DNA from 3 places in the Enterobacter sp. Taxon_2 genome. Region 2 is predicted to be linked to each of the others. Evidence: predicted binding sites of a transcription regulator. Region 2 holds the regulator's gene; each other region holds the start of a gene.
What was found. Region 2 encodes LexA, which represses DNA repair genes until DNA is damaged. Its sites were predicted from a motif close to TNCTGTATGTACATACAGNA; they were not measured.
Positions count from the first base shown of each region.

Region 1: the regulator LexA is predicted to act here: its motif matches at 6,505-6,524, upstream of sulA (SOS-induced cell division inhibitor SulA).
Region 3: the regulator LexA is predicted to act here: its motif matches at 3,434-3,453, upstream of AC4IC4_RS07215 (DNA translocase FtsK 4TM domain-containing protein).

Region 1 is NZ_CM178024.1:1,615,737-1,625,808, reverse strand. It holds gene csgI (curli synthesis inhibitor) at 1-340, shown strand, start outside; gene mgsA (methylglyoxal synthase) at 421-879, shown strand; gene helD (DNA helicase IV) at 938-2,992, opposite strand; gene AC4IC4_RS07515 (YccF domain-containing protein) at 3,116-3,562, shown strand; gene yccS (YccS family putative transporter) at 3,582-5,744, shown strand; gene AC4IC4_RS07505 (TfoX/Sxy family DNA transformation protein) at 5,701-6,327, opposite strand; gene sulA (SOS-induced cell division inhibitor SulA) at 6,545-7,054, shown strand; gene ompA (porin OmpA) at 7,409-8,464, shown strand; gene matP (macrodomain Ter protein MatP) at 8,528-8,980, opposite strand; gene AC4IC4_RS07485 (AAA family ATPase) at 9,167-10,072, shown strand, end outside.
Region 2 is NZ_CM178024.1:305,866-315,937, forward strand. It holds gene gntU (gluconate transporter) at 1-830, shown strand, start outside; gene plsB (glycerol-3-phosphate 1-O-acyltransferase PlsB) at 935-3,355, opposite strand; gene AC4IC4_RS01390 (diacylglycerol kinase) at 3,510-3,878, shown strand; gene lexA (transcriptional repressor LexA) at 3,987-4,595, shown strand; gene dinF (MATE family efflux transporter DinF) at 4,659-5,996, shown strand; gene AC4IC4_RS01405 (CsbD family protein) at 6,117-6,326, shown strand; gene zur (zinc uptake transcriptional repressor Zur) at 6,374-6,886, opposite strand; gene AC4IC4_RS01415 (cupin domain-containing protein) at 7,002-7,490, shown strand; gene AC4IC4_RS01420 (conjugal transfer protein TraF) at 7,714-8,973, shown strand; gene dusA (tRNA dihydrouridine(20/20a) synthase DusA) at 9,056-10,051, shown strand.
Region 3 is NZ_CM178024.1:1,540,195-1,550,266, forward strand. It holds gene cydD (heme ABC transporter permease/ATP-binding protein CydD) at 1-1,272, opposite strand, end outside; gene trxB (thioredoxin-disulfide reductase) at 1,387-2,355, opposite strand; gene lrp (leucine-responsive transcriptional regulator Lrp) at 2,901-3,395, shown strand; gene AC4IC4_RS07215 (DNA translocase FtsK 4TM domain-containing protein) at 3,531-7,220, shown strand; gene lolA (outer membrane lipoprotein periplasmic chaperone LolA) at 7,349-7,963, shown strand; gene rarA (replication-associated recombination protein RarA) at 7,973-9,316, shown strand; gene serS (serine--tRNA ligase) at 9,409-10,072, shown strand, end outside.

The sequences.
Region 1 (10,072 bases), 1.3 Mb from region 2:
GGCCTTCGACGCGTCTCCCCGCATTGAACTTCTGGACGGGGATGCGATGCCGATTCCGGTGAAGCTGGATATTCTGGCGCTGACGACCTCACCAAAAGGTCCGGACTACGAGGCCGCGACCCAGACCTATAACAAAGCGGGTAAACGCGCGTCGCTTCCTCAGTTTGCCACCATGATGGCTGACGACAGCACGCTGCTTTCCGGCGTCTCTGAACTGGACGTCATTCCTCCCCAGTCCCAGACCCTGACGGAACAGCGCCTAAAATTCTGGTTCCAGCAGGCCGATCCCGACACGCGGGCCCGGTTTTTACAGTGGGCAAAACAACAACCTTCATCATAAGCCACATTTTTTACGCCTTTCTCTTGCAGCGTCAGACGGTTCCCGTCATCGTGTAGGCAGTTAACCTGATGGATATGATTATGGAACTGACAACACGCACGCTACCTGAACGCAAACACATTGCACTGGTGGCGCACGATCACTGTAAACAAATGCTGCTTAACTGGGTTCGCCGCCATCAGTCTTCGCTGGAAAAGCACGCCCTGTCGGCGACCGGTACCACCGGTAACCTGATCCAGCGCGAAACGGGTCTGCAGGTGAATGCCATGCTGAGCGGCCCGATGGGCGGCGATCAGCAGGTCGGCGCGCAGATCTCCGAAGGGAAGATTGATGTGCTGATCTTCTTCTGGGACCCGCTGAACGCGGTTCCGCACGACCCGGATGTCAAAGCCCTGCTGCGTCTGGCGACGGTGTGGAATATTCCGGTGGCGACAAACCTGTCGACGGCGGATTTCATCATCGAATCGCCGCAGTTTAACTCGCCGGTTGATATCCTTATTCCGGACTATCAGCGTTATCTTTCCGACAGATTGAAGTAGCTTTTTTGCCGGGTGGCGGCTACGCCTTACCCGGCCTACAAAACCTTGCCTGACGTCGTTATGGTTTACGCGCTACCGGCACATCAATACTCTTCAGGATATCGACAAACACGGATGGCTCCTCTTTATTGAACAGCAGCCACACGCGATGGCGCGCGCGGGTCATAGCCACATACAGCAAACGCCGCTCTTCGGCATCCGGGAAGTCTTCCGGCACCGGCAGCAAGGCCTGTTCCATTACCGACTCGCGGGCCGGAGCCGGGAAACCGTCGCTGCCCTCTTTCAGCCCCATGACAATCACATAGTCGGCCTGCTGCCCTTTGCTGGCGTGAATCGTCATAAATTCAAGCTGCAGCTTCGGCCAGCGGGTGGCCGCCTTTTCCAGCGCCTCGGGTTTGAGATGATGGTAACGCGCCAGCACCAGGATACGCTCATCGGGCTTCGCATAGCCGCTGAGCTTGTCCAGCAGCGGTTCCAGCTGATCGTCCGCCAGCAGGGTCACGGCTTTTTTATCCCCTGGCCGCAGGCTATTGAGCGGCTTTGCCAGCTGATGCGGGTTCTGCTGGATAAAGCGGTTGGCGATTTCACCAATCCGTGAATTGAAGCGGTAGGTCGTGTCCAGATCGCTGCGATCGCCTTCGCCAAAATAGTGGTGGAATGCGGTCGTCAGCGAAAGCTGTGCCCCGCTGAAGCGATAGATGGCCTGCCAGTCATCCCCCACCGCAAACAGAGAGGTATGCTTATTTTGCGCCCGCAGCGCTGAGAGCAACGCTGCACGCTGCGGAGAGATGTCCTGGAACTCGTCCACCAGAATATGTTTCCACGGGCTGACAAAACGTCCCTTCTCAAGAATGATGATGGCCTGATGGATCAGGCCGGAGAAATCAACGGCATTTTCCGCTTTCAGCGCGGTTTTCCAGGCTTTCAGTAGCGGAGCCATCAGCTTGACCCGCTTCGAAAACAGATCGCGGATCGCCTCCGGCGCGCTTTCAATCATCTCTGCCTGCGATCCACCGTGCATTCGCATCAGGCTGACCCAGCGGTCAAGTCGCGAACCCAGCCGACGCGCCAGCTTATCATCCTGCCAGAAGCTACCCTCTGGCACGTCCCAGCTGAGCTCCTCCTCCAGCCACTGACGCCACCCTTTTGCCTGCGCCTTTTTCTCACTGCACTGCTGGCGCCACGTTTTGATGAACAGCGCCTGACGCGCCTGCGCGTCGTTTTCCAGCTTACTGATGGAAGGTACTTTTTTACTGCCCTGCTGAATAATATGCAGCGCAAGGGCATGAAAGGTTCTGGCCGTGATATCCCGGGTGTGCAGGCGTTCCTGGATACGTTCGTCCATCTCCTGGGCAGCCTTGCGGCCAAAAGCCAGAAGCAGAATTTGATCGGCTACCGCTTCCCCGGTCGTCAGCAGCCAGCCGGCACGCGCCACCAGCACCGATGTTTTACCACTACCGGCCCCCGCCAGCACCAGCAGCGACTGCTCGCCGTTGACCACCGCGCGCGCCTGGGCCGGATTGAGCGGTGACGATTCCACCGTACTGAAAAAGTCGGCATATTGGGTGAGCATGGCGTCCGTCCAGGCCTGATTATGGGCGAGACGGCTTTTATCCTTATCATTCAGCCAGGCCTGACACTGGCGCCAGGCGTCGCGACAGTTGTCAAACTCGTCGAGACGCGTCACGGAGAGCGGCAGCGCCGAGAGTGCCTGTCGGATCTTTTGCTGCAGCCCGGCGGTCTGCTGACGGGTCAGCCACGCGTGTTGCGCGTTGCTTTGCGCGATATCGTCCAGCACCTGCTGGAGCACCTGGGCGGCAATCACGCTCATATCCTGGCTCCACTGCTGCCAGAGCGCGTTCAGGTGATGGTGGAAACGCTGAGTTTCCGCCCACTCGGTGCCGTGAAGACGCACGACTTTATCGTCAGGGAGAACGAACTCCAGCTCGCCCCACACCAGCCCGCGTTTGCAGTGGATAGCCAGAAGCTGATTAAACGGAATAAGGTATTCGTGGCGTTCCCCGGAGACTTTCACCCCGGCATTAAGGAGAACCACCCGGTCGTATGGGTGTTGCGCCAGACGTTTGCCTAACGACGTTGCTTTCAGTTCCATGTTCCGCCAAATCCACGAAGAGATAATTTACCTGACAGTGTAACTGCCAGTTTTAAGGTGCTCCAGCCTAAAAAAACGTTACAATCATTGGGCGTTAATTTTATCGAAAGGAAGTGAGGGTTTATGCGTACCGTTCTGAATGTGTTGAATTTTGTGCTGGGCGGTTTTGCCACCACCCTTTCCTGGCTTTTTGCCACGCTGGTGAGTATCGTCCTGATTTTTACGCTCCCCCTGACCCGCTCCTGCTGGGAAATCACAAAACTCTCCTTAATCCCCTACGGGAATGAAGCCATCCACGTTGACGAGCTGAATCCGGAGAACAAAAACGCCCTGATGAATACGGGCGGAACCCTGCTGAACATTCTGTGGCTCATTTTCTTCGGCTGGTGGCTCTGCATCATGCATATTTTTGCCGGTATTGCACAGTGCATCACGATTATTGGTATTCCGGTGGGGATCGCGAACTTTAAGATCGCCGCTATCGCCCTTTGGCCCGTCGGTCGCAGGGTTGTTCCGGTAGAAGTGGCCCAGGCGGCGCGTGAAGCAAACGCTCGTCGTCGTTTTCAGTAAATAAGGACTGGCCGCATTTATGCTAAGCCCACTGCTTCGCCGTTATACCTGGAACAGCACCTGGCTTTATAACGTCAGGATATTCATCGCGCTTTGCGGCACGGTTGCTCTGCCCTGGTGGCTGAATGATGTCAAACTCACTATTCCGCTCACGCTGGGAGTGGTGGCCGGGGCGCTGGCGGACCTGGACGATCGTCTGGCCGGGCGTTTGCGTAATCTGGTTATTACGCTTATCTGCTTTTTTATTGCGTCAGCGTCCGTTGAGCTGCTTTTCCCCTGGCCATGGCTGTTTGCCCTGGGTCTTACCCTCTCAACCAGCGGGTTTATTTTGCTGGGTGGCCTTGGGCAGCGCTATGCCACCATCGCTTTTGGTGCATTGCTGATCGCCATCTACACTATGCTGGGCGTTTCCCTGTACGACCAGTGGTACCAGCAGCCGGTTCTGCTGTTGCTGGGTGCCATCTGGTATAACCTGCTGACGCTAACCGGTCATCTGATCTTCCCGGTTCGCCCTCTGCAGGATAACCTTGCCCGCAGCTTTGAGCAGTTAGCCCACTATCTGGAACTGAAATCCCGGCTGTTCGACCCGGATATCGAGGAAGAAAGCCAGGCTCCGCTCTACGATCTGGCGCTGGCAAACGGCCAGTTGGTTGCCACCCTTAACCAGACAAAAGCCTCTCTACTTACCCGTCTGCGTGGCGATCGCGGTCAGCGCGGAACGCGAAGGACCTTACACTACTATTTTGCCGCCCAGGATATTCATGAACGTGCCAGCTCCTCGCACGTTCAGTATGCCGCCCTGCGCGAGAAGTTCCGCTACAGCGACGTGATGTTCCGCTTCCAGCGCCTGCTCTCCATGCAGTCTCAGGCGTGTCAGCGGCTCTCGCGCTCCATTCTGCTGCGCACGCCCTATCAGCATGATCCCCGCTTTGAACGGGTATTCAGCCACCTTGATGCGGCGCTCGACCGCGTTCAGGCCAGCGGAACGTCACCGGAACACATCAAAGCGCTGGGCTTTCTGCTGAACAACCTGCGGGCGATTGATGCACAGCTGGCGACCATTGAGTCCGAACAGGCGATGGCACTGCCGGGCAGTGAGGTTGAAAACCAGCTTGCTGATGACAGCGTGCACGGCGTTAGCGATATGTGGCTACGCCTGAGCCGCAACTTTACGCCGGAGTCGGCTCTCTTTCGCCACGCGGTGAGAATGTCGCTGGTGCTGTGCGTGGGGTATGCCTTTATTCAGATAACCGGACTGCACCACGGCTACTGGATCCTGCTCACCAGCCTGTTCGTCTGCCAGCCAAACTATAACGCCACCCGACATCGTCTTGCGCTGCGTATTATCGGTACGCTGGTTGGCGTCGCGATCGGCCTTCCGGTGCTCTATTTCGTGCCTTCCGTCGAAGGTCAATTGATTCTGATCGTGATCACCGGCGTGCTGTTCTTCGCGTTTCGCAACGTGCAGTATGCCCACGCCACCATGTTCATCACGCTGCTGGTGCTGCTCTGCTTTAACCTGCTGGGTGAAGGGTTTGAAGTCGCCCTGCCCCGCGTGATCGATACCCTGATTGGCTGCGCGATTGCCTGGGCCGCGGTCAGCTTTATCTGGCCGGACTGGCGTTTCCGCAATTTGCCGCGCGTGGTCGACAGGGCGATGAATGCCAACTGTCGATACCTTGACGCTATCCTGGAGCAGTACCACCAGGGGCGCGATAACCGCCTGGCTTACCGGATAGCACGTCGTGATGCGCACAACAGTGATGCAGAACTGGCCTCCGTTGTCTCTAACATGTCAACGGAGCCTCGCGCCACGGCGGAAATTCGTGAGACCGCGTTCCGCCTGCTCTGCCTGAACCATACGTTCACCAGCTATATTTCGACGCTGGGTGCCCACCGTGAGAAGCTCACCAACCCGGGTATTCTCAACCTGCTCGATGACGCCGTCTGTTATGTCGATGACGCGCTTCATCACCGCCCAGCCGATGAGCCGCGCGTACAACAGGCGCTGAATGAACTGGCGCAACGCATTGCGCATCTTGACCCGGGAAACGACAGCAAAGCGCCGCTGGTTCTTCAGCAGATAGGCCTGCTTATCGCTCTGCTGCCTGAAATTTGCCGGCTGCAACAGCAAATCGCTACCTGGAGGAGTGATTCTCCTGTGGCTCAGGCAGCGCATTAAACCACTCCGTCAGCTCCCGGCGAATGCCTGCCGGGAGTGCCGCCTCATGCAGCCCCTCGATAGCCCCTTCGAGTGCGAAGAGGACTTTAATACTGAGCGCTTTATTTTTCGCCCGCATCTTCAGCCAGCTGGCTCTGGCGCCCAGCGCCCGCAGCGTTTCCTCATTAGTGATACCGGCTTCAAAAAGCAAGACTTCAAGCTGAAAGGTCAGGTTTGGTAGATCCTTGAGTCGGTTTCGTTGGTGGCGCTGATAGCGCTCTTTTCTTGCCGCACTGAGCGCAAACGAGGAGAGCTGAAGCAACCGCTCCCTGTCCTGCCATAATCCGTCATCCACACGATAATAGTTAAGCAGCACCGGGCGGCCTCGCTTCATCAACGTCAAAAATGAGGAGGCATTCTTTACACAGTATTTCGCACTCTCCTCACAAGCCCGAAGATAAAGCTCGCCATCAGACACCATGGCAAAAACCGCATCATCCACCGCCAGGGTGTAGCCGCCAAACAGCGCGCGATGATGAATCTCGCCCAACGGGGAGAGGTATTCCTGGGATTTATAAATCCGTTCATAAGATATCTTTTTCATGATATTTCCCTTCAAAATCATAAAGTAACAACGAAATTTCTTACTAGCGGATCCGTTAGCAGGAAAATAGGCAACTTATCGCCGTTGAGCAAGATGATTTTTCCAGGGGCATCAAGATTGAATGAATTTTGCGAGTCGCTTTCCGAAAATGAGGTTGATCTTTATGCATACAGGGGTTACTGTATATTCATACAGTAACTACAGGGCTGGAATGAATATGCACACTTCAGGCTATGCAAATCGCGCAATCTCTCTCTCTTCTGCCGCAGGCAATGTCGCGCAGAATTCCGTCGAGCGTGTTTCCACAGGGCTTATCAGTGAAGTGGTTTATCGTGAAGACCAGCCCCTGTTGACGCAACTTCTGTTGTTGCCGTTATTACAACAGCTTGGTCAGCAATCGCGCTGGCAGCTTTGGCTCACCCCTCAGCAAAAACTGAGCCGTGAGTGGGTTCAGTCCGCTGGCCTTCCGCTGACCAAGGTCATGCAGATTAATCAGCTCTCGCCGTGCGATACCGTTGAGTCGATGATCCGCGCGTTACGCACCGGAAATTACAGCGTGGTAATTGGATGGTTATCAGAAGAATTGACGGAAGAGGAACATTTCCGTCTGACTGAAGCCGCTGAAGAAGGGAGTGCGATCGGGTTCATTATGCGTCCGGTTCGTTCGGATTCTTACCGCAGAGGACAACTTTCTGGGCTAAAAATTCACTCAAATTTGTATCATTGAGTGAAATTAAGATTTTTCCTGGAATTTTTTTCGACCACAAGATGGCACTAAAGTTCCCGGTCTGAAAATTGCGGCAAGGCTTGTCTGGTGCGGTTCTCCTTCATTTTATTGCACAAAATTCGTTCTAAAAATGTTAAATAATCGGTATACGGAACTTTTTTTTTCATATGCCTGACAGACTTCACACTTGTAAGTTTTCAGCTACGTTGTAGACTTTACATCGCCAGGGGTGCTCGGCCTAAGCCGAAGATATCGGTAGATTTATATTTGACCACGCCCCCCGGTGAAGGATTTAACCGTGATTCTCTCTTGAGACTTTCATGGCGAATTTTGGATGATAACGAGGCGCAAAAAATGAAAAAGACAGCTATCGCGATTGCAGTGGCACTGGCTGGCTTCGCTACCGTAGCGCAGGCCGCTCCGAAAGATAATACCTGGTATGCAGGTGGTAAACTGGGCTGGTCTCAGTTCCACGACACCGGCTGGTACAACAGCAGCCTGAACAATGATGGCCCTACTCACGAGAGCCAGCTTGGTGCAGGTGCGTTCGGTGGCTATCAGGTTAACCCGTATGTTGGTTTTGAAATGGGTTACGACTGGTTAGGTCGTATGCCATACAAAGGCGACACCATCAACGGCGCTTTCAAAGCACAGGGCGTTCAGCTGACCGCTAAACTGGGCTACCCAATCACTGACGATCTGGACGTGTACACCCGTCTGGGCGGCATGGTATGGCGCGCAGACTCCAGCAACAACATCGCTGGTGACAACCATGATACCGGTGTTTCCCCAGTATTCGCTGGTGGCGTTGAGTGGGCTATGACCCGTGACATCGCTACCCGTCTGGAATACCAGTGGGTTAACAACATCGGCGACGGCAACACCGTTGGTGTTCGTCCAGACAACGGCATGCTGAGCGTAGGTGTTTCCTACCGTTTCGGCCAGCAGGAAGAAGCAGCACCAGTTGTTGCTCCAGCGCCGGCTCCAGCTCCAGAAGTACAGACCAAGCACTTCACTCTGAAGTCTGACGTTCTGTTCAACTTCAACAAAGCGACTCTGAAACCAGAAGGTCAGCAGGCACTGGATCAGCTGTACTCTCAGCTGAGCAACCTGGATCCTAAAGACGGTTCTGTAGTGGTTCTGGGCTTCACCGACCGTATCGGTTCTGACGCTTACAACCAGAAACTGTCTGAGAAACGTGCTCAGTCTGTTGTTGATTACCTGATCTCTAAAGGTATCCCAGCTAACAAGATCTCCCCACGTGGTATGGGCGAATCTAACCCAGTTACTGGCAACACCTGTGACAACGTGAAAGCTCGCGCTGCACTGATCGACTGCCTGGCTCCAGATCGTCGCGTAGAGATCGAAGTTAAAGGCATCAAAGACGTTGTAACTCAGCCAGCGGCATAAGTTATCGTCTTATAAAAAAACCCCGCAATGCGGGGTTTTTTATTGTCTGAAGAAAAGAAAAATCTATTTTTTACCCAACAGAGCCTGAAGGTCGTTCTTCAGCGTCGACATCTGGTTGGCGTACTTCTCTTTATGTTCGGCATCCTCAATCAGCTGCACGATGGTTTCGGACAGCGTTTTGCCCCGTCGTTGCGCCAGCCCGGCCAGGCGCTGCCAGACAACAAATTCCAGGTCGATTGATTTTTTGCGAGTGTGCTGATGCTCAGCATTAAAATGCCGTTTGCGTCGCGCGCGGATCGTTTGCTTCATCCGGTTTAACAACGCAGGATTGATGTGTTTCTCAATCCAGCCGTTAACCTGTACCGGTTCATTTTCGAGGGTCAGCAAAATATCCACGGCTTCTTGCGCAGCGCTGGCTTCGATGTAGCAGGTGATCAGCTCCCCTTCACGGTGCTTTTTGACCAGGTACTTCCATTTCCAGCCGCTTTCGAGATTTTCCAGTTGTTGATATTTCATTGCGATCTCAGTGTTACCACGTAACTCTGTTCAGAATATCAGTTTTTTAGCAATCTGCTGAAAAGAAATCATATCCTGTGAGTGAATGCAGCCAATCGCCCTGTCGAAATACCCAATCCTGCTTGGGTACAGCCCCCCGCTTACGGTATACTCCACGCTTTTACATCTGACTAAAAAACATCAACTTTGACCATTACGAAACTTGCATGGCGTGACCTTGTTCCGGATACCGAAAGTTATCAGGAACTGTTTGCACAGCCCGAACTCGCAAAAGAACACGAATTCATCCTTAGCGATACGCAGCCCCGTTTGCATTACGCGCTGGAGCAGGTCTTAAGCCCATGGGCAACTGCACCTTTCATGCTGCTCAAAGCCCCGGAAGAAGCGGAATACCTGACGTTGTTCGGGGATGCCGTGCGTCAGTTAAAGCCGGAAGCGAACGCCGTTTTTGGCGGCCAGTATCGTATCGCGGGACATGATGTCACTTTCGAACCGGCGGCACAGGCCGACGGCCATTTTGCCGCTAAGGGCGAGGTGATTACCGCTAACTGGGTTGAGGCTGAACAACTCTTTGGTTGTCTGCGCCAGTTTAACGGCGAGCTTTCGCTGCAGCCTGGGCTGGTACATCGCGCAAATGGCGGTGTTCTGATCATCTCACTGCGTACCCTGCTCTCGCAGCCGCTGCTGTGGATGCGTCTGAAAACCATCGTGCGCCAGCAGCGTTTCGACTGGGTCGGCTACGATGAGTCTCGTCCTCTGCCCGTCTCTGTTCCGTCTATGCCGCTGTCGCTGACCGTCGTGCTGACGGGCGACCGTGAATCGCTGGCGGACTTCCAGGAAATGGAGCCGGAACTGGCTGAGCAGGCCGTGTATAGTGAATACGAAGACAACATCCAGATTGCTGATGCCGACGATATGGCGCAGTGGTGCCAGTGGGTGATGGCCGTTGCTGAACGTTCTGCGCTGCCAACCCCTGCGGCTGACGCGTGGCCGGGCTTAATCCGCGAAGCGGTACGCTACACCGGTGACCAGGAAACGCTGCCGCTTTGCCCGCTCTGGATCGGCAAACAGCTGCGTGAAGTGGGTGTGATC
Region 2 (10,072 bases):
TGCACGCTGACTTTGGCTGGATGATCCTGATTGGCCTGTGCGCGGCAATCCCGGGAATGATTATTGCCGGTCCGCTGTGGGGCAACTTCATCAGCCGTTACGTTGAGCTGCATATCCCGGACGACATCACCGAGCCGCACCTGGGCGAGGGCAAAATGCCATCCTTCGGCTTCAGCCTGTCGCTGATCCTGCTCCCGCTGGTGCTGGTGGGTCTGAAAACCATCGCCGCGCGCTTTGTGCCGGTGGGTTCCAGCGCCTATGAATGGTTTGAGTTCATCGGTCACCCGTTCACGGCGATCCTGGTGGCCTGTCTGGTGGCGATTTACGGTCTGGCGATGCGTCAGGGGATGCCAAAAGACCGGGTGATGGAGATCTGCGGTGCCGCGCTGCAGCCTGCGGGGATTATCCTGCTGGTGATCGGTGCCGGCGGCGTGTTCAAGCAGGTACTGGTGGATTCCGGCGTGGGCCCGGCTCTGGGCGAAGCGCTGACCGGGATGGGCCTGCCGATTGCGGTAACCTGCTTTGTGCTGGCGGCGGCGGTGCGTATCATCCAGGGTTCCGCCACCGTGGCGTGTTTAACCGCCGTGGGTCTGGTGATGCCGGTAATTGAACAGCTGAACTACTCCGGTGCCCAGATGGCCGCGCTATCTATCTGTATCGCGGGTGGTTCGATCGTGGTCTCTCACGTTAACGACGCAGGCTTCTGGCTGTTCGGTAAATTTACCGGTGCCACCGAAGCGCAAACCCTGAAAACCTGGACGCTGATGGAGACCATCCTCGGTACGACGGGTGCGATTGTCGGGATGATTGCCTTTACGCTGCTCAGCTGAATGCGGTGATTTAACAAGGCTAAAAATAAGGCCCGGTAGCGTCAGCGCGTACCGGGCCTTTTTATTATCCAGGGCGTCAGGCCGTGCCATAACCCGGCATTGCGTTACTCGCCCTGCGTGGCGCTCTCAATCGTCAAACGCACGTCCGAGGTAATCAGCTCTGCCAGCATCTGGTACACCTTCAGCGTCTCTTCCGGCTCGGCATCGCCCGTATCGCTGATGAAGCCTTCATCGCGCAGCGTCAGGACCAGGGAACTGAAGACCGCTTTGTCGAAGAATTCAGGGGCGTTAATGCCGTGCAGAACGGACAGGCGCTGTGCCAGCGTCCGGCTCTCTTTCTCCAGCGTACCGCGGTTGATAGACGGGTTCGCACTCAGCAGCCAGAACGTAATGGCGTAGCGCTGCAGCGTTTCGCGCGCACCGGCTGCCAGCAGTTGCAGGGTGCGGGAGCGTGACGGGTTGATGTGCAGCTCGTCGTTCGTGACGGTGATCAGCCCCTGGCGACGCAGCTCTTCCGTCAGTTTATCCAGCTCGCCCGCCAGCTCATCCTTACTCCAGCGCAGGAACAGCTCCGCTTTCAGCATCGGATAGAGCGTTTCAACGTGACGCAAGAGTTCCTGACGCGAGATACGGCGATGCTGCGTGATGATAGCCGCCATGAGCGACGGCAGCATCAGCATATGGGTGATGTTGTTTCGGTAGTAGGTCATCAGCACTGCCTGCTCGCGCGGCAGAATGATGATGTCGCCGATCGTGTCCTTTTCGACTTCAAACTTGTTCATCTGCAGCGCGTGATCGATAAGCTCACTGGCGGTCGCAGAAGGCACGGTTGAATCAACGGAATACGGCACGTTGCGCATCATATCCAGATAGCAATCCAACTGCTCCGTGAGCTGTTCACGGGTCAGCGAGCGCTGACGCGAAGCCAGAAGCGCCGTACAGCACAGGTTCATGGCGTTAGCCGCACCGGCGTTGTTTATGCGCACCATCAGCTCGGACGCGATGCCGTTGACCGTTGGCGTCAGCCAGGCCGGACGAATCGCTTCGATAGGATCGATGGATTCGCGCCACTCGGGAACGTGATGGTTCAGGTACGTCATCAGCGGCATTGGTTCGCCAAAGTTCACGTAGCCCTGACCGAGATTGCGCAGCTTGCTCAGGCCGCGCAGCATCTGCGGCAGGCTCTCTTTTTCTTTGGTCGCACCGCGCAGCTCTTTGGCGTACGTGCCCACTTCCATCACGTGCTCATAGCCAATGTAGATAGGCACCAGCGTGATGGGACGGGTTCCTCCGCGCAGCATCGCCTGGATGGTCATCGACAGCGTGCCGGTCTTAGGATCGAGCAGACGTCCGGTACGGGAACGCCCACCTTCCACGAAGTACTCCACAGAATAGCCGCGGCTGAACAGCTCGCCCAGATACTCACGGAACACGGTGGAGTAGAGCTTGTTGCCCTTGAAGGTACGACGAATAAAGAACGCGCCCAGGCGGCGGAAAATCGGGCCCGCTGGCCAGAAGTTCAGGTTGATACCGGCTGCGATGTGCGGTGGTACCAGCCCCTGATGATAGAGCACGTAGGAAAGGAGCAGGTAGTCCATGTGGCTGCGGTGGCAGGGAACATAGACAATCTCATGGCCATCATGCGCCAGCTGACGCACGCGCTCGGCGTTATGAACGTTGATGCCCTGGTAGAGACGGTTCCAGGTAAAGCCGAGAATACGATCGGACAGGCGAATCATCTCGTAAGAGAAGTTTGCTGCAATCTCTTCCATCAGCGCAATGGCGTTCTGCTGGGCTTTCTCATGCGAAATTTTCTTGCTACGCGCTTCGTCTTCGACGGCGCGGGCAATCGCTTTGGAGGCCAGCAGCTTGTTGAACAGATCCTGACGCGCCGGGAGACGCGGCCCAACGGCAGCCAGGCGCTGACGGGCGAAGTGCATACGCGCCACGCGCGCCAGTTTTTGCGCGATGATCTTGTCGGTGCCGTGCTCGTCCGCCATGCGACGCAGCGAAACGGAAGGGGAGAAACGCACAAAGCTGTCGCGCCCCAGCCAGGAGACCGCAAAGAACTTCTGGATGCCGTTAAGCATGCGCAGCGGCGGGTTCTCTTCACCTTTTTCACGTCCCGGACGACGACCAAACATCACCGATACCGGCACCATCTGCACATCCAGATCGGGGTTGCTGCGGTGCAGGTCGAGATAGTCATGGAACAGCTTGATGGACTCTTCTTTTGGCGTGTAGTAGGTAAACACGCGCGGTCCACCGTGAATGAACACATAGCGCGGCAGCAGCGTACCGTCAACTTCAAGCGGTTCAAGCGGGTCAGGTAAGTCATGCGCCAGACACTGGGCGCGAAGCGTCAGTAAGTCTGCCTTCGAGTTATAAGGCAAAACGTACATAATAGGACGTGACGTATCGAGCCCCAATTCCAGCGCGGGTTCTGCTGGGATAGACTTGCTTTTTACCAGGATGCTTAATGGTAAATTAAGTAATTTGTAGTAAATTCGTGGCCAGCCGGACATAAACGATGTAAAGCCTCTGGTTAATAATGCAATTGCGGCGCAAGGATAACAGAAAGCGCGCAAAATTTCTGTTGTTACCCGTCATACTTCAGGCTGTAGCGAAACGCGCTACAGTTCCTGTTACTGACGCTTTTTTTCATAAAAGGTTCTTTTAATGGCCAATAATACCACTGGGTTAACGCGTATCATCAAAGCCGCCGGCTATTCATGGAAAGGTTTCCGTGCCGCGTGGATCAACGAAGCCGCCTTTCGCCAGGAGGGCGTCGCCGCTATCATCGCGGTGATCGTCGCCTGTTATCTTGATGTTGATGCTATTACCCGCGTACTTCTTATCGGTTCCGTACTTCTGGTGATGATAGTGGAAATTCTTAATAGCGCTATTGAGGCCGTGGTTGATCGCATTGGTTCAGATTTCCATGAACTTTCTGGCCGCGCAAAAGACATGGGCTCTGCTGCCGTGTTGCTGGCGATTATCACTGCCGCTATCACCTGGGTCACGCTGCTTTGGTCACATTTCCGATGAGCCTCGAGGAATAATTAAGTCCCTGGTTTTTTGTGCAGTTTTTGGTTCCAAAATCGCCTTTGACTGTATATACTCACAGCATAACTGTATATACACCCAGGGGGCGGAATGAAAGCGTTAACGACCAGGCAGCAAGAGGTGTTTGATCTCATCCGGGATCATATCGGCCAGACGGGTATGCCACCCACGCGTGCGGAAATCGCGCAGCGTCTGGGCTTCCGTTCTCCGAATGCTGCCGAAGAACACCTGAAAGCGCTGGCGCGTAAGGGCGTGATTGAGATTGTCTCGGGCGCGTCGCGTGGTATCCGCCTGCTGGTGGAAGAAGAGACGGGCATTCCGCTGGTGGGACGTGTTGCCGCCGGTGAGCCTTTACTGGCACAGCAGCATATTGAAGGCCACTATCAGGTCGATCCAGCCATGTTCAAACCGAGCGCTGATTTCCTGCTGCGCGTCAGCGGCATGTCGATGAAAGACATCGGCATTCTTGACGGCGATCTGCTTGCGGTGCACAAAACGCAGGATGTGCGTAACGGCCAGGTGGTGGTCGCGCGCATTGACGACGAAGTGACCGTCAAGCGTCTGAAAAAACAGGGGAACACCGTTCAGCTACTGCCTGAAAACAACGAGTTCTCCCCGATTGTGGTCGATCTGCGCGAACACAACTTCTCTATCGAAGGACTGGCGGTTGGGGTCATTCGCAACGGCGAATGGCTGTAACCTCTTCCTGACAGGCTATGGTGCCGCTGTAGCCTGCTTCATTCTCCACACCCGGTATTTTTCATGTCACTGCTGACGGCATCCGATAAGGCATTGTGGCGTCTTGCTCTGCCGATGATCTTCTCCAATATTACCGTTCCCTTGCTGGGTCTGGTCGATACTGCCGTTATTGGCCATCTTGATTCGCCTGTCTATCTTGGCGGCGTGGCGATTGGCGCGACGGCAACCAGCTTCCTGTTTATGCTGCTGCTCTTTTTGCGTATGAGCACCACCGGGCTCACGGCACAGGCTTATGGTGCAAAAGATCCGCTGCGTCTGGCGCGCGCGCTGGTCCAGCCGCTGATCCTCGCGCTTGGCGCGGGGGCGTTAATCGTTTTATTACGTGCGCCCCTGATCGACCTTGCGCTTCATGTTGTTGGCGGCAGCGAGGCGGTACTGGCGCAGGCGCGACGTTTCCTTGAAATCCGCTGGCTCAGCGCGCCCGCGTCACTGGCTAACCTGGTTCTGCTGGGGTGGCTACTGGGCGTTCAGTACGCCCGTGCACCCGTGATTTTGCTGGTGGTGGGTAACCTGCTCAATATCGTTTTGGATGTCTGGCTGGTCATGGGTCTGCATATGAACGTGCAGGGCGCGGCGCTTGCGACGGCGATTGCCGAATACGGGACCTTTATCATTGGCCTGTGGATGGTCTGGCGCGTGCTGGCGATGCGCGGCATCTCCCTGGCGCTGCTCAAAAACGCATGGCGCGGCAATATCCGTAAGCTGCTGGCGCTTAACCGAGACATCATGCTGCGCTCGCTGCTGCTTCAGCTCTGCTTCGGGGCGCTGACGGTTTTCGGGGCTCGACTGGGGCCAGAAATCGTTGCGGTCAACGCGGTATTGATGACGCTACTGACCTTTACCGCCTACGCGCTGGACGGTTTTGCCTATGCGGTAGAAGCGCATTCCGGGCAGGCGTACGGTGCGCGCGAAAGCGGGCAACTACGGGATGTCTGGCGGGCAGCCTGCCGTCAGTCGGGACTGGTGGCGCTGGTGTTTGGCCTGGTTTACGCCTGCTTTGGTGAGCAGATCGTTGCATTGCTGACGTCTCTTCCTGCGCTGCGCGAGCTGGCGAGTCACTATCTCATCTGGCAAGTCGTCTTACCGGTGGTCGGCGTCTGGTGTTATCTGCTGGACGGCATGTTTATTGGTGCGACGCGCGGAGCGGAAATGCGTAACAGTATGGCGGTTGCAGCGGCCGGGTTTGGTCTGACGCTGCTGACGCTCCCCTGGCTGGGTAATCACGGTTTGTGGCTGGCCCTGGCCGTTTTCCTCTCGCTGCGAGGGTTGTCGCTGGCGTTTATCTGGCACCGCCACTGGCAAAACAATACCTGGTTCCCTTCACGTCACGATATATCGTGACGGTTAAAGATTCCGAATATGAAACTAACTGCCGAATCCTTAACTACAATAATTATCACGTCCAGCAGAAAAGAACGTAACGGACGTTACGACCCGACGCTTAACTAAGAGGACACGATGATGAATAAAGACGAAATCGGCGGCAACTGGAAGCAGTTCAAAGGTAAAGCGAAAGAAAAGTGGGGTAAGCTGACGGATGACGATATGACCGTCATTGAAGGTAAACGCGATCAGCTTGTCGGTAAAATTCAGGAACGTTACGGCTACGCGAAAGATCAGGCGGAAAACGAAGTCAAAGACTGGGAAACCCGTAACGACTACCGCTGGTAACGCTGAATAACCCACAGGGCGGCTCTAAGCCGCCTTTTCTTTTGCCGTTAACGCGGCTTTTTCTTCACAAGAATTGAGTGGTCGTGCTGGCACGCGTCCTGATGACGACAGGCTTCCACCTCCACGCACGCGGAACAGAGCCCGTGCGCCTCAATCACGTTATGACGCAGGGCAAACCCCATTTTCGCTGCCAGCGTATGCATAATGTCTTCCACGCCTTCTGCAGCCTCTTCTTTCACTACGCCGCAGCGGTCACAGATAAACATCGCCGATGTGTGGGTAGGCTGATCGAACAGATGGCACAGCACATAGCTGTTGGTGGATTCCACCTTGTGCACGAACCCTTGTTCAAGCAGGAAATCCAGGGCGCGATATACCGTTGGCGGCTTTGCCTGCGGCTCGCTTTCGCGCAGCAGATCGAGCAGATCGTAGGCGCTGATGGCACCCTGCTGCAGGCTCATCAGACGTAATACTTCAAGGCGCTGCGGAGTCAGGCGCACATTGCGTTGCGCGCACAGCTTTTCGGCCTGCGCTAACAGCTCTTTTGTGGACTTATCCATGTAGCACCCCGGATGTTATAGGACGGAAAACTCCCACTTTATCATGTTCTGGTAAAAACACCGAGATCCGCCAGTCTGTGCTATACCTGACCCATTACAAACCGGGAAATAAACAATGAAAAAACCTGACTGTATTCGGCACTGGCGCGACGTAGAAGGTGCGGATGATTCGACCTATCCAGATAGCGATGAGCTTTTTTCTATCGGCGCCCCGTTGGCTCGTAAGCTTGGACTCAGACGCATTGGTATCCATCATGAGCGTTTGCCGCCAGGGCGCAGAACGTCCTATCCGCATGCGGAAAGCGATGAAGAAGAGTTCATTTATGTGCTCGAAGGTTATCCAGAAGCGTGGATAAATGGCTATTTATGGAAACTTGAACCTGGCGACAGCGTGGGATTTCCTGCCGGAACCGGTATCTGCCACACCTTTATCAACAACACGGAGGAAGAGGTGCGGTTGCTGGTCGTAGGCGAGGCCAACAAGAAGCACAATCGCATCTACTATCCCCTCAACCCGGTGTATGCCGCCACGCGGGAAGATCGCTGGGTAGACCATCCCCCACAGTTTTTTGGGCCGCATGATGGAAAACCTGGGAAAAAATAATTTCCTCTTCTATAAATATTGAGGGCCGTCACAAAATATAACAGGCCGTAAGGGAGTTTTACTTAGGGATAGAAATAGCGGGTCTTTTACTACTTATTCACAGCAATAGTTCGTTCCTGTTTGGGTGATAACAGACAGGGGTTATTTCATAACAGACTATAACGGGCATACTGTGAAAAAAATTTTTAAATTTTCGGTGGTTAGCATTGCTGTCTCCTTGTTTATGGCTAATCAGGCGGGAGCAGCCAATACCTGGACAGAATCACGGAGTGACGCCATGGGCGGGACGGGCGTTGCCTCCGGGAGCTATGGCAGTGGGGCGTTAATTAACCCGGCGCTGCTGGCAAAGGCAAAACCAGACGATGATGTGACGGTCATCTTGCCAGCCGTTGGGGTGCAGGTGACGGATGAAGACAATCTTCAGGATGAGATTGATACCATCAACGACAAAATTAATCACTACAAGGATGTGGTTGATGACCTCACGCCAAGGGAGATTATCACTAATCCGTTAGGTTCCATTAATCAATTCCAGGGCGCGGCCAAAGATCTCGCCGATGAGCTGGACTATCTCAAAGGCAAAACCGCACGCGCGACGGCAGGAGCAGGGCTTGCGGTGAGTATCCCTAACGATGTGCTTTCCGTGGCCTTTATGGCGAAAGGCTATGCCCATGGCCGGGTTAGCTCGTCTATCGATCAGCAAGATATTGATTATCTGCGCGGTATTCAACGAAGCAAAGTGGTGGCTGCCGGTGTTGCCCTGGACGCTGCGCTGAACGGCACGGATCAGATCACTAAAAATCTCAACTCAACGGCGTCTGGCCGGGCGGCGATTGTGTCCGACTATGGTGTTGCCGTTGCCCGTCAGTTTGACCTCGGCGGCGTCCCGGTTTCCGTGGGCGTGACGCCAAAACTGCAAAAAACTTGGGTCTATAACTACACCACCTCAATCTACGATTACGACAGTAACAAGTGGAACGACAGCCGCTACCGCACAGATGACACGGGCTTTAACGTCGATGCCGGTATTGCGGCTGATTTAGGCGAGAACTGGACGGTCGGCGTGAGCGGCCAAAACCTGATGTCGCGCGATATCGACACCAAAGATATCCGTATCCGCAATGGCCGGACGGGGGAAGTGGTGAGCTATAAAGATACCTACCAGATCCGTCCGCTGGTGACCGCCGGAGCCGCCTGGCACAACGATCTGGTGACGCTGACCGCCGATGGCGATTTGACGGAAACCAAAGGCTTTAAGAGCGAAGATACGTCGCAGTATGTTGGCGTGGGTGCCGAGGTGACGCCGCTCAGCTGGCTGGCGGTGCGTGCGGGTTATCGCGCGGACGTGAAGGGTAACGACAGCAATGTCTTTACCGGCGGTGTCGGTTTCGCGCCGTTTAGCACCGTTCATGTTGACCTGATGGGCCTGTACGGTGAAGACGAAACCTGGGGCGCAGGGGCTCAGCTGAGCATGACGTTCTAAAGTCCACCGGAGGCGCTGCGCCTCCGGCTTTTCTTTGTGCTATAGTAGCGCCCCTTTTCCACCAGATGCTTAAAACTTCGCCATGTCGTCAGAATCACAGACCGCTTTCCCTGCACACCGTTTCTCCATTGCGCCGATGCTCGACTGGACGGACAGACACTGCCGCTATTTCCTGCGCCAGCTCTCCCGCCATACGCTGCTGTACACCGAAATGGTGACTACGGGCGCAATCATCCACGGGAAGGGCGATTATCTGGCCTATAGCGAAGAAGAGCATCCGGTTGCCCTGCAGCTGGGCGGCAGCGATCCGGCCGCGCTGGCGCAGTGCGCGAAGCTGGCGGAAGCGCGCGGCTACGACGAGATCAACCTGAACGTTGGCTGTCCGTCCGACCGCGTGCAAAACGGCATGTTTGGTGCCTGCCTGATGGGGAATGCCCAGCTGGTGGCGGACTGTATTAAGGCGATGCGTGACGTCGTTTCCATTCCGGTGACGGTCAAAACCCGTATCGGCATTGACGACCAGGACAGCTATGAATTCCTGTGCGACTTCATCAATACGGTCTCCGGAAAGGGCGAGTGCGAGACGTTCATCATCCACGCGCGAAAAGCCTGGCTCTCCGGCCTCAGCCCAAAAGAGAACCGTGAGATCCCGCCGCTGGACTATCCGCGCGTGTATCAGCTGAAGCGTGACTTCCCGCACCTGACCATGTCCATTAACGGCGGCATCAAGTCGCTGGAAGAGGCCAAAGCGCACCTTGAGCATATGGATGGGGTGATGGTTGGGCGCGAGGCATATCAGAATCCAGGCATTCTGGCGATGGTCGATCGCGAAATCTTTGGCATCGAAGGCGCAGACACCGATCCGGTTGCCGTCGTGCGTGCGATGTATCCTTACATTGAGCGCGAGCTGAGCAACGGTACGTATCTCGGCCATATCACCCGCCATATGCTTGGGCTGTTCCAGGGCATTCCGGGCGCGCGTCAGTGGCGTCGCTACCTGAGCGAAAACGCACATAAAGCCGGCGCCGATATTGAGGTGCTGGAACATGCGCTGCGCCTGGTGGCAGACAAGCGATAACTTTCGCTAAAAGTTCGTCAA
Region 3 (10,072 bases), 1.2 Mb from region 2:
CTGTTTACGCCAGGCGTCAGGATCGAGGTTACGCAGTTCGGTTCTGTTGATCCGCAGTGAACCCGTATAGGCCATAAATCCGGATAGCGCATTCAGCAGAGAACTTTTCCCGGAACCGCTGGTGCCGACGAGCACCACGCGTTGTCCGGCAGGTAAGGTAAAGTTCAGCGGACCCGCAAGCACTTTGCCTTCGGGTGACAGAATGGAAAAGTCCTGCGCTTCGATGGTCACGGGCTCTTTAGCATTCAGCGTCACGTCACCGCGCTCCGGGTGTGCCAGCGGCGTTTCCAGGAACGTTTTCAGGCTATCGGCTGCGCCAACCGCCTGGGCTTTGGCGTGATAGAAGGTCCCCAGATCGCGAAGCGGCTGGAAAAACTCCGGGGCCAGGATCAGCGCCAGGAACCCGGCAGAAAGGGTCACCGCCGTGCCGTAATGGCCGAAATCCAGCGCGCCGAGGTAGGAGAACCCGAAGTAGACCGCCACGAGGGCAATCGACAGAGAGGTAAAGAATTCCAGTACGCCGGAAGACAAGAAGGCGAGGCGTAACACTTCCATGGTGCGCTGACGGAAGTCCTGTGACGCCTGGCGAATGTTTTCGGTTTCCGCTTCACCGCGGCCAAAAATGCGTAACGTCTCCATGCCGCGCAGACGATCGAGGAAATGGCCGCTCAGGCGACCCAGTGCCAGGAAGTTACGGCGGTTGGCATCCGCAGCCCCCATCCCGACCAGCGCCATAAACAGTGGGATCAGCGGGGCGGTGCCCATCAGAATCAGTGCAGCCATCCAGTTCACCGGGAAGATGGCGATCACGATCAGCAGCGGAACGAAGACGGCAAGGGCCATCTGCGGCAGATAGCGCGCATAGTAGTCGTGCATATCGTCAATCTGCTCAAGGATCAGCGTCGCCCAGCTACCGGCTGGTTTACCCAGGATCCACGCGGGCCCGGCTTCCTGAAGCCTGTCGAGCACCTGACGGCGGATCTCGTAGCGGATGTGCTGTCCGGCGTGAAAACCGACGCGCTCACGCAGCCACACCACCCAGGCGCGCAGGATAAAAATCAGGATCAGGACAATAAAGGGCAGCAGGAGCGCTTCGCGTGGAATGTTCTCCATGATCATGTGATTAAGAATGCGGGCCAGCAGCCATGCCTGGGCAACAATCAACAGGCCGCTAACGAACCCCAGGAGACGGGAGATCGTAAGCCAGCGGCGGGAAATAACGCTTTGCTGTTTCAGCCAGCGTGTTAACTCTTGTTGACGGGTTTTTTCCATTGCGTACTTTGCAGGTGACGTTATTAGAAATTGGGCAGCGCAATGTTACAACGGGGAGACAATAAAGGCGACTTATCGCCGCCTTTATTTACGTTTGTTACTGACTTGTAAAGATTATTTACCTTGTTCAGCCAGCCCATCGAGGTAGCGTTCAGCGTCCAGCGCGGCCATACAGCCGGTGCCCGCAGAGGTGATCGCCTGACGGTAAATATGGTCCATCACGTCGCCGGCCGCGAACACGCCCGGGATGCTGGTCTGGGTCGCGTTACCGTGAATGCCGGACTGCACTTTGATGTAGCCGTTTTCCAGCTCCAGCTGACCGTCGAAGATCGCGGTGTTCGGGCTGTGACCGATGGCCACAAACAGACCCGCCACTTCCAGCGTTTCGACGTTATCGGTGTTCTGGGTATCACGGATACGCAGACCGGCAACGCCCATCTGGTCGCCCGTCACCTCTTCCAGGGTACGGTTGGTGTGCAGCACGATGTTGCCGCTTGCCACTTTATCCATCAGGCGTTTGATCAGGATCTTCTCCGCGCGGAAGGTGTCGCGACGGTGGATCAGATGCACCTCAGAGGCAATGTTCGCCAGGTAGAGCGCTTCTTCCACGGCGGTGTTGCCGCCGCCGATGACCGCGACTTTCTGATTGCGGTAGAAGAAACCGTCGCAGGTTGCGCAGGCAGAAACGCCGCGGCCTTTGAACGCTTCTTCGGATGGCAGACCGAGGTAACGGGCAGAGGCGCCGGTGGCGATGATCAGCGCGTCACAGGTGTATTCGCCGCTGTCGCCCGTCAGGCGGAACGGACGGTTCTGCAGATCGACCTTATTGATGTGATCGAACAAAATTTCGGTTTCGAATTTAGCAGCATGCTCGTGCATACGCTCCATCAGCAGCGGCCCGGTCAGGTCGTTCGGGTCCCCTGGCCAGTTTTCCACTTCGGTGGTGGTGGTCAGCTGACCGCCTTTTTCCATGCCGGTGATGAGTACCGGGTGCAGGTTAGCGCGTGCAGCATAGACCGCCGCGGTATATCCCGCAGGTCCAGAACCAAGGATTAGCAGCTTACTGTGTTTGGCCGTGCCCATGAGATCCCCATTGTTGTTGGCAGACATTTGGCTGGATTGTAGGGAATTTGTTGTCGTAAAAAAAGAGCGCAGCAATTTTGATATCAATCTGTGTAATAGCCACGGACGATGAATAGCGCGCGATAACATCACGCTTTCTCCTGAAAACCGGTCGTTTGTAAGGCAATAAAATGAGGATTAATACCCTGCCGCAATGAATATCCGGCATGTTGTACTAAAAAACGATGTTTTGCTTTGACAATCCCCTGCGCTTTTGCGAAAACATTCAAGGAAGAAGAAAAAACCGTGTTAACCGTATGCCGCATAGGCATGCACGTAAATGCCATTTTTACCGGGTCAGTGAAATCTACGCATGGCGTGGACAGACGCCATACGTGATGTCGGTGACTGCCTTCGGGCAACGGTCTTCTTACCAACAGAACCCGAATCCGCATCGCGTCTAATACATAATCAGGCGATGTGATGACTAACGGGTACAGGCTCTGAACAGTGATGTGCACAGGGTCCAGGCAGGAGTAGGGAAGGAATACAGAGAGACAATAATAATGGTAGATAGCAAGAAGCGCCCTGGCAAAGATCTCGACCGTATCGATCGTAACATTCTTAATGAATTGCAAAAGGATGGGCGTATTTCCAACGTCGAGCTTTCAAAACGTGTGGGACTTTCCCCGACGCCGTGCCTTGAGCGTGTGCGCCGACTGGAAAGACAGGGTTTCATTCAGGGCTATACTGCTCTGCTGAACCCGCATTATCTGGATGCCTCACTTCTGGTATTTGTTGAGATTACTCTGAATCGTGGTGCGCCGGATGTGTTTGAGCAATTTAACGCCGCTGTACAGAAACTTGAAGAAATTCAAGAGTGTCACCTGGTATCCGGTGATTTCGACTACCTGTTGAAAACCCGTGTGCCTGATATGTCCGCCTACCGTAAGCTGCTGGGTGAAACCCTGCTGCGTCTGCCAGGCGTGAACGACACCCGTACCTATGTGGTGATGGAAGAGGTCAAACAGAGCAATCGTCTGGTTATTAAGACGCGCTAACACGGAACAGGTGCAAAATCAGCGTAGTTTGATTACACTCCTGTTAATCCATACAGCAACAGTGCCGGGGAGTCCCGGCACTGTTGTCCGTTTTAGCAAACAGGCAGGATATGCCTGATACCTGGAGAGCCTTTCTTGAGCCAGGAATACACTGAAGACAAAGAAGTCACACTATCGAAGCTAAGCAGCGGACGTCGTCTCCTCGAGGCTTTGCTGATTGTTATTGCCCTTTTTGCCATCTGGCTGATGGCAGCCTTACTCAGTTTCAACCCCTCGGATCCCAGCTGGTCACAAACTGCATGGCATGAGCCTATCCATAATTTAGGCGGTGTCCCCGGTGCCTGGCTTGCGGACACGCTGTTTTTCATTTTCGGTGTGATGGCCTATACCCTTCCCGTCATTATCATTGGCGGATGCTGGTTTGCGTGGCGTCATCGTCAGAACGATGATTACATCGACTATTTCGCCGTGTCGCTGCGCCTGATTGGCGCGCTGGCGCTGATCCTCACCTCGTGCGGGCTGGCAGCGATTAATGCGGATGATATCTGGTACTTCGCCTCGGGCGGGGTGATCGGCAGTTTGTTGAGCTCTGCGCTACAGCCGATGCTGCACAGCAGCGGCGGCACGCTCGCATTGCTCTGCATCTGGGCGGCCGGGCTGACATTGTTTACCGGCTGGTCCTGGGTGAGCATTGCCGAGAAAATCGGCAGTTTTATCCTCACTATTCTGACCTTCGCCAGCAACCGTACCCGTCGTGACGATACGTGGGTTGATGAAGACGAGTACGAAGAGGAAGAGGAAGATGACGCGCCTGTGCAGCGTCGCGAGTCTCGTCGTGCGCGTATTCTGCGCGGCGCGCTGGCGCGTCGTCAGCGTGTTGCTGAGAAATTTGCCAACCCGCTTGGCCGTAAAACCGATGCGGCGCTCTTCTCCGGTAAACGCATGGATGAAGACGAGCAGGTGGCGTATCGCGCGGCGGGTGTCGCCGTCGATCCTGACGATGTGCTCTTCTCCGGCAGCCGGGCCATGCCGGGTGACTTCGACGAATACGATCCGCTGTTAAATGGCCACTCGGTTACCGAGCCGGTTGCGGCAGCAGCCGCCGCGACGACCGCTGCGCAGGCGTATGCCGCGCCGGTCGACGCTGTGATGTCATCCGCGCCGGTTTCGCCGCCGGAATCCGTTATTCAGCAGCCGCAGGTTGACTGGCAGACTGCGCCCGGTGTTCACACGCCGGAGCCCGTTATCGCGCCTGAACCTGAAAGCTACGTCCCTGTTCAGCAGGAGCAGTGGCAGCAGCCTTATCAGCCGCCGCAGCCTGCGTATGAACCGCAAAATTACCCGTACGATGAACAGCCGGTGGCCCAACCTTATCAGGAGTATGTGCCTGAACCGGTTGAACCTGTGCAGCCTTATGTTGAGCCGCAGCCTGAACCTGAAATCGTGGAAGAGGTGAAGCCCGCCCGCCCACCGCTGTACTATTTCGAAGAAGTCGAAGAGCGTCGTGCGCGTGAACGCGAGCAGCTGGCTGCCTGGTACCAGCCGGTGCCTGAACCGGTGCAGGAGCCGGTGACGAAAGCGCCTTCTGTTTCCGTTCCACCGATCGACCCGACGCCTGCAGTCGCACCGGTAGCGGAAAGTGTGAAGCAGGCTACTGCGGCCGCTGCCGCGGCTGCACCTGTCTTTAGTCTGGCAACAGGGGGCGCGCCACGCCCTCAGGTGAAGGAGGGAATTGGTCCGCAACTGCCTCGCCCTAACCGCGTTCGCGTTCCAACCCGCCGAGAGCTTGCCTCCTACGGTATCAAGCTGCCTTCCCAGCGTATGGCTGAAGAGAAAGCGCGCGAGTCTGACTACGAAGATGACGCCGATGAAATGCAGCAGGACGAGCTGGCCCGCCAGTTCGCTGCGCAGCAGAATCAGCGCTACGGTGAAGAATACCAGCACGATGAACCGATGCTGGAAGATGAAGAGGACGCGGCAGAAGCAGAACTGGCGCGCCAGTTTGCCGCCACCCAGCAGCAGCGCTATTCCGGTGAGCAACCAGCGGGTGCAAACCCGTTCTCGCTGTCTGATTTTGAATTCTCGCCGATGAAGGATCTGGTGGATGATGGCCCGAGCGAGCCTTTATTTACCCCGAGCGTGATGCCGGAAGCAGAGCCTGTGCGCCAGCAGCCAGCATCACAGACATACTCGCAGCCTCAACAACCTGTTCAGCAGCCGTATGCGCAACCGCAGCAGGCACCACAGCCGCCGCAGTTCCAGCAGCCTGTGCCTCAGCCGCAGGAGAGCCTGATTCACCCGCTGCTGATGCGTAACGGTGACAGCCGTCCGCTGCAGCGTCCAAGCACGCCGCTGCCGTCTCTGGATCTGTTAACGCCGCCGCCGTCAGAAGTGGAACCGGTCGATACCTTCGCGCTCGAACAAATGGCGCGTCTGGTCGAAGCCCGTCTGGCTGACTTCCGCATCAAGGCGGACGTGGTGAACTACTCGCCGGGTCCTGTTATCACCCGTTTTGAACTGAATCTGGCGCCTGGCGTTAAAGCCGCGCGCATTTCCAACCTGTCCCGCGACCTGGCGCGTTCTCTGTCGACCGTGGCGGTACGTGTGGTGGAAGTGATTCCGGGCAAGCCTTACGTTGGCCTGGAGCTGCCGAACAAGAAGCGTCAAACCGTCTACCTGCGTGAAGTGCTGGATAACACCAAATTCCGCGATAACCCATCCCCGCTGACCGTGGTGCTGGGTAAAGATATTGCGGGTGATCCGGTGGTGGCAGATCTCGCGAAAATGCCTCACCTGCTGGTCGCGGGTACTACCGGTTCCGGTAAGTCTGTCGGTGTGAACGCCATGATCCTCAGCATGCTGTATAAAGCGCAGCCGGAAGATGTGCGTTTCATCATGATCGACCCGAAAATGCTCGAACTGTCGGTCTATGAAGGCATCCCGCATCTGCTGACCGAAGTTGTGACCGACATGAAAGATGCTGCCAACGCCCTGCGCTGGAGCGTCAATGAGATGGAACGCCGCTACAAGCTGATGTCTGCGCTGGGCGTGCGTAACCTGGCCGGTTATAACGAGAAAATCGCCCAGGCGGTGCGCATGGGACGTCCGATTCCGGATCCTTACTGGAAACCGGGTGACAGCATGGATGCCCAGCATCCGGTGCTGGAAAAACTGCCTTATATCGTCGTGCTGGTCGATGAATTCGCTGACCTGATGATGACCGTCGGTAAGAAGGTGGAAGAGTTGATTGCCCGTCTGGCGCAGAAAGCGCGTGCGGCCGGTATTCACCTTGTGCTGGCGACCCAGCGTCCTTCCGTGGACGTTATTACCGGCCTTATCAAAGCGAACATTCCGACGCGTATCGCCTTTACCGTATCAAGTAAAATTGACTCCCGTACCATTCTTGACCAGGGCGGCGCAGAGTCGCTGCTGGGTATGGGTGACATGCTCTATTCCGGCCCGAACTCCACCTCTCCGGTGCGTGTCCACGGTGCGTTCGTCCGCGATGAGGAAGTTCACGCCGTCGTGCAGGACTGGAAAGCGCGCGGTCGTCCACAATATGTTGACGGCATCACCAGCGATACGGAAAGCGAAGGCGGCGGCGGTGGCTTCGACGGCGGCGAAGAGCTGGATCCGTTATTCGATCAGGCGGTTAGCTTCGTTACCGAAAAACGCAAAGCGTCCATCTCTGGGGTGCAGCGTCAGTTCCGCATCGGCTATAACCGCGCGGCGCGTATCATCGAGCAGATGGAAGCGCAGGGCATTGTGAGCGAGCAGGGGCATAACGGTAACCGCGAGGTGCTGGCACCGCCGCCGTTTGATTAACCTTCAGCGATTGCAAAGAAGGGTAAATCAGCCAAAATTAAGCATTTTCTTCTGTCGCCTGCCTTCGGGCAGGTCCAGAATAGAAGACGGAAACCCCATATCGGGAAGACGTATTTTAAGGAATAACAATGAAAAAAATCGCCATCGCCTGTGCATTACTCACCAGTTTTGTCGCCAGCAGCGTCTGGGCTGATGCAGCCAGCGACCTTAAAAGCCGACTGGATAAAGTAAGCAGCTTCCACGCCAGCTTCACGCAAAAAGTGACTGACGGCAGCGGCAACGCGGTGCAGGAAGGCCAGGGAGATTTGTGGGTAAAACGCCCGAATCTGTTCAACTGGCACATGACCCAGCCGGATGAGAGCATCCTGGTGTCTGACGGCAAAACCTTATGGTTCTTCAACCCGTTCGTTGAGCAGGCTACGGCGACCTGGCTGAAGGATGCCACCAGCAATACGCCGTTTATGCTGATTGCCCGTAACCAGGCCAGCGACTGGCAGCAGTACAATATTAAACAGACGGGTGACGAGTTTGTCCTGACGCCGAAAGGTAGCAACGGCAACCTGAAGCAGTTCACCATTAACGTAAGCACCAACGGTACCATTAATCAGTTCGGCGCGGTTGAGCAGGACGATCAGCGCAGCAGCTACCAGCTTAAATCTCAGCAGAACGGCGCCGTTGATGCATCGAAATTCACCTTTACCCCGCCGAAGGGCGTAACGGTGGACGACCAACGCAATAAGTAAGAGGCGTGAGTGGGCAATCTGTCGCTCGATTTTTCAGATAATGCGTTTCAACCTCTGGCCGCTCGCATGCGGCCAGAAAATTTAGCGCAGTACATCGGCCAGCAACACTTGCTGGCTGCCGGTAAGCCATTGCCGCGCGCCATTGAGGCCGGGCATCTTCACTCCATGATCCTCTGGGGGCCTCCTGGCACCGGCAAGACCACGCTTGCAGAAGTAATCGCCCGTTATGCCAACGCGGACGTCGAACGCATCTCGGCGGTCACCTCCGGTGTGAAAGAGATCCGTGAGGCGATCGAGCGTGCGCGGCAGAACCGCAATGCCGGGCGGCGCACCATCCTCTTCGTGGACGAAGTCCACCGCTTCAACAAGAGCCAGCAGGATGCCTTCCTGCCGCATATTGAAGACGGCACGATCTTCTTCATCGGCGCGACCACCGAAAACCCGTCGTTTGAGCTGAACTCGGCGCTGCTTTCCCGCGCGCGCGTTTACCTGCTCAAATCGCTGACGACCGAGGATATCGAAAAGGTTCTTACTCAGGCGATGGACGACAAAGCGCGGGGCTACGGCGGGCAGGATATCGTTCTGCCTGACGACACGCGTCGTGCGATTGCCGAGCTGGTCAACGGCGATGCGCGTCGGGCGCTGAATACGCTGGAAATGATGGCCGATATGGCCGAAGTTGACGATGCCGGGAAGCGGGTGCTGAAGCAGGAGCTGCTCACCGAAATTGCCGGGGAGCGCAGCGCGCGTTTCGATAACAAAGGCGACCGTTTTTACGACCTGATCTCGGCGCTGCATAAGTCCGTGCGCGGCAGCGCGCCGGATGCGGCGCTTTACTGGTACGCGCGCATTATCACTGCGGGCGGCGATCCGTTATACGTCGCGCGTCGCTGCCTGGCGATTGCATCAGAAGATGTCGGCAATGCCGATCCTCGCGCCATGCAGGTCGCGCTGTCGGCCTGGGACTGCTTCACCCGCGTTGGACCCGCGGAAGGCGAACGTGCCATAGCGCAGGCGATTGTCTATCTGGCCTGCGCGCCGAAAAGCAATGCGGTTTATACCGCCTTCAAAGCGGCGATGTCCGACGCGCGCGAACGCCCGGACTACGATGTGCCGGTTCATCTGCGTAACGCGCCGACCAAGCTGATGAAAGAGATGGGTTACGGGCAGGAGTATCGCTACGCTCACGACGAACCCAATGCCTACGCTGCCGGGGAGGAATATTTCCCGCAGGAGATGGCACAAACGCGCTATTATCGCCCCACAAACAGAGGTCTTGAAGGCAAGATTGGTGAAAAGCTCACCTGGCTCGCCGGACAGGATCAAAATAGCCCTATAAAACGCTACCGTTAGTTCAATCGTTGCGGTAATGTTGGCAATGTATCCTTGTGGCCGCAGGCTGTGGTCACATTTTCCTATTTTAATTCGATAAGCACAGGATAAGCATGCTCGATCCCAATCTGCTGCGTAATGAGCCAGACGCAGTCGCTGAAAAACTGGCACGCCGGGGCTTTAAGCTGGATGTAGATAAGCTGCGCGCTCTTGAAGAGCGTCGTAAAGTTCTGCAGGTACAAACTGAAAATCTGCAGGCAGAGCGTAACTCTCGATCGAAATCCATCGGCCAGGCGAAAGCGCGCGGGGAAGATATTGAGCCATTACGCCTGGAAGTGAACAAACTGGGTGAAGAACTGGATCAGGCGAAAGCTGAGCTGGACGTTCTTCAGGCCGAGATTCGTGATATTGCCCTGGCTATCCCGAATATTCCTGACGACAGCGTGCCTGTCGGCAAAGATGAAAACGACAACGTTGAAGTGAAACGCTGGGGCACGCCTCGTGAGTTTGACTTCGAGGTGCGCGATCACGTGACGCTGGGCGAAATGCACGCGGGCCTGGACTTTGCGGCAGCGGTTAAGCTGACCGGTTCTCGCTTCGTGGTGATGAAAGGCCAGATTGCCCATCTGCACCGTGCGCTGGCGCAGTTCATGCTGGATCTGCACACCGAGCAGCACGGTTACAGCGAAACCTACGTACCGTATCTGGTTAACCACGATACGCTGTACGGTACGGGCCAGCTGCCGAAATTTGCCGGCGATCTGTTCCATACCCGTC